One region of the Methylosinus sp. R-45379 genome, then DNA from elsewhere that is predicted to be linked to it. Evidence: predicted binding sites of a transcription regulator. Region 1 holds the regulator's gene; the other holds the start of a gene.
The links. The regulator PhoB, encoded in region 1, activates phosphate uptake and scavenging genes when phosphate is short. The targets are predictions, from matches to a motif close to TGTCATNNANCTGTCAT.
Positions count from the first base shown of each region.

Region 1 (2,183 bases):
CCGGATGATTTCCGCGGCATCGTCAATGCGCATTTCAAGATCGCGCCGCCGCCGGGGCAGCCGGCGCTGCTCGGCATGATCGGCTCGCTCACCGAATGGCTGTTCGCTTTCGAGGACAGGCTCTCGGTGACGATCAGCGGCGCCGATCGGTTGATGGACGATTCCCGCGAGAGCCTCGCCGAGCGCATATGGGCCGAGGCAGCCGCCGCCACGGGCCTGCCGGTGGAGCTGCCGCAATGGCAGATCGTCAAGGAAAAGCGCGCCACTTTCGCCGCGACGCCGGCGCAGCAGCTGCGCCGCCCCGGCGCTGTGACGGGGTGGCGCAATCTCTTCCTCGCCGGCGATTGGACTGCGACCGGCCTTCCGGCGACGATTGAAGGCGCGATAAGGTCGGGCTATCGCGCGGCGGAGCTGGCGGGGCGTTCATAGGTCGAGCCCGCCGCCGCCGTCATCGCGAGGAGCGTAGCGACGATGCGATCCAGGGGCCGCCCCACGGCTCTGGATTGCTTCGCTGCGCTCGCAATGACGATGGGCAGAGGGAGCGCGTGCAGACAAAAGCGAGCCTGAAGGCTCGCGATCCAAAGCGCCCCCTGGACCGCGAGCCTTCAGGCTCGCATCGCCCCTCAATTCCTCCCGAAGGTCTCGTCGAAGGAATAGCCGGTGCCGCGCACGGTGCGGATCGGGTCCTTCTCGCGGCCGCGGATGATCGCCTTGCGCAGACGGCCGACATGCACGTCGACGGTGCGCTCGTCGATCTCCGCCGAGAGCCCCCACACGCTGTCGAGCAATTGCGCGCGCGAGAAGACGCGGCCGGGTTTTTCCATCAGATATTCCAGCAGACGGAACTCCGTCGGGCCGAGATGAATCTCGCGCCCGCCGCGCTTCACGCGGCGCGTCTCGCGGTCGAGGTCTATGTCGCCGGCGACGAGCCGCGTCGCCACGCGCTCCGGCCGCGCGCGGCGCAGCAGCGCATGCACGCGCGCCATCAGCTCCGGCGGCGAGAAGGGCTTCACCACATAATCGTCGGCGCCGATGGAGAGGCCGCGCACGCGCTCATTCTCGTCGCCGCGCGCGGTGAGCATGATGATCGGCATGCTGCGCGTGTCGTCGCGCGCGCGCAGCCGTCGGCAGATCTCGAGGCCGGAGACGCCGGGCAGCATCCAGTCGAGAATAACGAGATCGGGCTGCGATTCGGAGAGACGGATCTCCGCCTCGTCGCCGCGCTCTATATGCTCGACGAGAAAGCCCTCGGCCTCGAGATTATAGCCGAGCAGCAGCGCCAGCGCCGCGTCGTCCTCGACGACGAGTATGCGCGGCGCGCGGTCGTGCGGCGCCTCGCGCGGAGCGGCGACGCGGATTTCATTCATTTCGTAGGCTCATCCGGTTCCGCGCTGGCGGGAAGGCTCGCCGATTTGCCTTTGGGGCGGTCGGTCGGCATCGCCTCGCCAGTGACGAGATAGACGATCGTCTCGGCGACATTGGTGGTGTGATCGCCGATGCGCTCTATGTTCTTCGAGCAGAAGAGCAGATGCGTGCAGAAGGAGATGTTGCGCGGGTCCTCCATCATGAAGGTGAGGAGATCGCGGAACACCGAATCTTCCAGCGCATCGAGCTCGCTGTCGTTGGTCCACACGGCGCGGGCGCGCTCGACATCGCGCTGGGCGTAGGCGTCGAGCACGTCCTTCAGCTGTATGGCGGCGACTTCCGCCATCGTCTTGAGGCCGATGACGGCGCGCGGCACGCGCGCCTCGGAGAGGATCTTCACCGTGCGCTTGGCGATGCTCTTGGCGAGATCGCCGACCCGCTCGAGATCGGCGGCGATGCGCATAGCGGCGATGCATTCGCGCAGATCGATAGCGAGCGGCTGCCGCCGCGCGATGGTGAGGATGGCGTTCTCCTCTATCTCCCGCTGCAGCGCGTCGAGGCGCTGATCGGTGGCGACGACGCGATGGGCGAGCTCAATGTCGAAATTGGCGAGCGCATCCATGGCTTCGGCGAGCATTTTCTCGGCGATGCCTCCCATCTCGGCGATTCTGCGGCCGAGCACTTCGAGGTCGCGGTCATAGGAGCTGACGATATGTTCGCTCATGGTCTCAATGTCCTCGTGCGCGATGCGCGCTCAGCCGAAGCGGCCGGTGATATAGTCCTGCGTCTTCTTGTTCTGCGGCGCGGTGAAGAGATTA
Region 1 is NZ_LUUM01000309.1:90,265-92,447, forward strand. It holds gene hpnE (hydroxysqualene dehydroxylase HpnE) at 1-429, shown strand, start outside; gene phoB (phosphate regulon transcriptional regulator PhoB) at 624-1,367, opposite strand; gene phoU (phosphate signaling complex protein PhoU) at 1,364-2,089, opposite strand; gene pstB (phosphate ABC transporter ATP-binding protein PstB) at 2,120-2,183, opposite strand, start outside.

Region 2 (2,183 bases), on a different contig from region 1:
GACCATAGAGCATTTTCGGCCCGCGGGGAATCGGCGGAAAGAGCGGTCTTTCCGCCGTCGCGCGAATCGCTACCCAACCGTCAGCGCGACGCCGCCCACGCCCTCGATCTCGCCCGTCACATGGTCCCCGGAAACGATCGGCCCGACGCCGGCCGGCGTGCCGGTGAAGATGAGATCGCCCGCCTCCAGCCGCACGAATTGCGACAGGATCGCCACGATCTCCGCGACGCTCCAGATCATGTCGGAGAGATCGGCGTCCTGCCGTATCGCGCCATTGACGGCGAGGCTGATGCGTCCCTTGCCCGGATGGCCGACGCGCGTCGCCGGCGCCAGCGCCCCCAGCGGCGCGGAATTGTCGAAGCCCTTGGAGAGGTCCCAAGGCCGCCCGGCCTTGCGCGCCTCGCTCTGCAGGTCGCGGCGGGTGAGGTCGATCCCGGCGCCATAGCCGAACACATGCGCGAGCGCGTCGGCGCGGGCGATATCCGCTCCGCCGCTTCCGATCGCCGCCACCAGCTCGATCTCGTGGTGCAGGTCCGTGGTGCGGGGCGGGTAGGGGATGGTCGCGCCGCTGGCGACCACGGCGTCGGCGGGCTTGGAGAAGAAGCAGGGCTGCTCGCGGCTCGGGTCCTTGCCCATCTCGCGCGCATGGGCGGCGTAATTCTGCCCGACGCAGAAGATGCGCCGCACGGGAAAGCGCCGGGTCTCGCCGGCAATGGCGAGCGCGGCCGGTTCCGGCGGCGGAAACAAAAATGCGCTCACTGCGAAACCTCTCGTTTCTGCGCGGAACAAGGGCGGCGGCAGCGCGAATGTCGCGCCGCCGTCATGCGCTCGAGAGACTGACCATCTATCGGAGCGATGTCAAAAGCACATCGTTTCGAGGTTATTTCATGATCGAGCTTCTGTCCCGCGCATCACGCGCGCTGATTTGCGCCGCTCTTCTCGCGCCGCTGTCCGCCGTCGCCTCCGAAGAAGGTCCCCAACGTCCCATCGTCATCGGCCATCGCGGCGCCGGCGGCTATGTCCCCGAGCATACGCTCGAATCCTACGCTCTCGCGATCGAGCTCGGCGCCGATTTCATCGAGCCCGATCTCGTCTCCACCAAGGACGGCGTGCTGATCGCCCGTCACGAGCCGAACATCATCGCCACCACAAATGTGAAGAGCCTGCCGCAATTCGCCAACCGCAAGCGCAAGGCCGTCGTCGACGGCGTCGAGCAGGAAGGCTATTTCGTCAGCGACTTCACCTGGAGCGAGATCAAGCAGATCGGCGCCGTGCAGGCCTTCGCCGAGCGCGACCCGGACTTCAACGGCCGCTTCCACATTCCGAGCTTCGACGAGATCATCGAGCTCGCCAAGCGCAAGGGCCGCGAAGAGGGCCGCGTCATCGGCGTCTATCCCGAGACCAAGCATCCGACCTATCATCAAATGATCAACCTCCCGCTCGAGGATCGCCTGCTCGCCGTGCTGACGCGCCATGGCTGGAACCATCATAGCGCTCCGGTCTTCATCCAGAGCTTCGAGCAGGCCAATCTGAAATATCTGCGCAAGAAGACGACGGTGCGGCTCATCCAGCTCATCGACGCCAATGACGTCAATCCCGACGGCTCGCTGGATTTCACGCCGCCCTATGATCGTCCTTATGATTGGACCGTCGCCGGCCGCCAGGGCAAATTCGCCGATCTCTTGAAGCCCGCCGGCCTCGCCGAGGTCCGCACCTATGCCGATGGCGTCGGGCCGTGGAAGACCTATCTCATCAGTTCCGCCTGCATAAAGATCGTCAACAACGCCTGCGCCGACGCCAATGGCGACGGCTCTGTCGATGAGGCGGATCGCAAGCTGCTGGCGCCGACCTCCGTCGTCGCCGACGCCCATGCGGCCGGCCTGCTCGTGCATCCCTATACGTTCCGCAATGAGCAGCGCCGTCTCGCCAGCGATTACAAAGGCGTTCCGGTCAATGAATATCTGACCTTCTACAAGCTCGGCGTCGATGGATTGTTCAGCGACTTCGCCGATACGGCGGTGACGGCGCGCTCGCTGTGGGCGCTGAAAACCGACCCCGATGCGGCGAAATGTCTGGTCAAAGGCCTCTATGGCCATGACTCCGCGTGCCGCGGGCTGCGCTGGCTCAACGCCAATTGAGATGCATGACGGACGGCGGCGGATAACGCCGCCGTTCCTTTACAA
Region 2 is NZ_LUUM01000113.1:101,671-103,853, forward strand. It holds gene A1351_RS06180 (fumarylacetoacetate hydrolase family protein) at 70-759, opposite strand; gene A1351_RS06185 (glycerophosphodiester phosphodiesterase) at 888-2,138, shown strand; gene A1351_RS06190 (DUF1624 domain-containing protein) at 2,178-2,183, opposite strand, start outside.
Region 2: a site for PhoB is predicted at 808-824, ahead of A1351_RS06185 (glycerophosphodiester phosphodiesterase). Genes of this name have one in related genera too.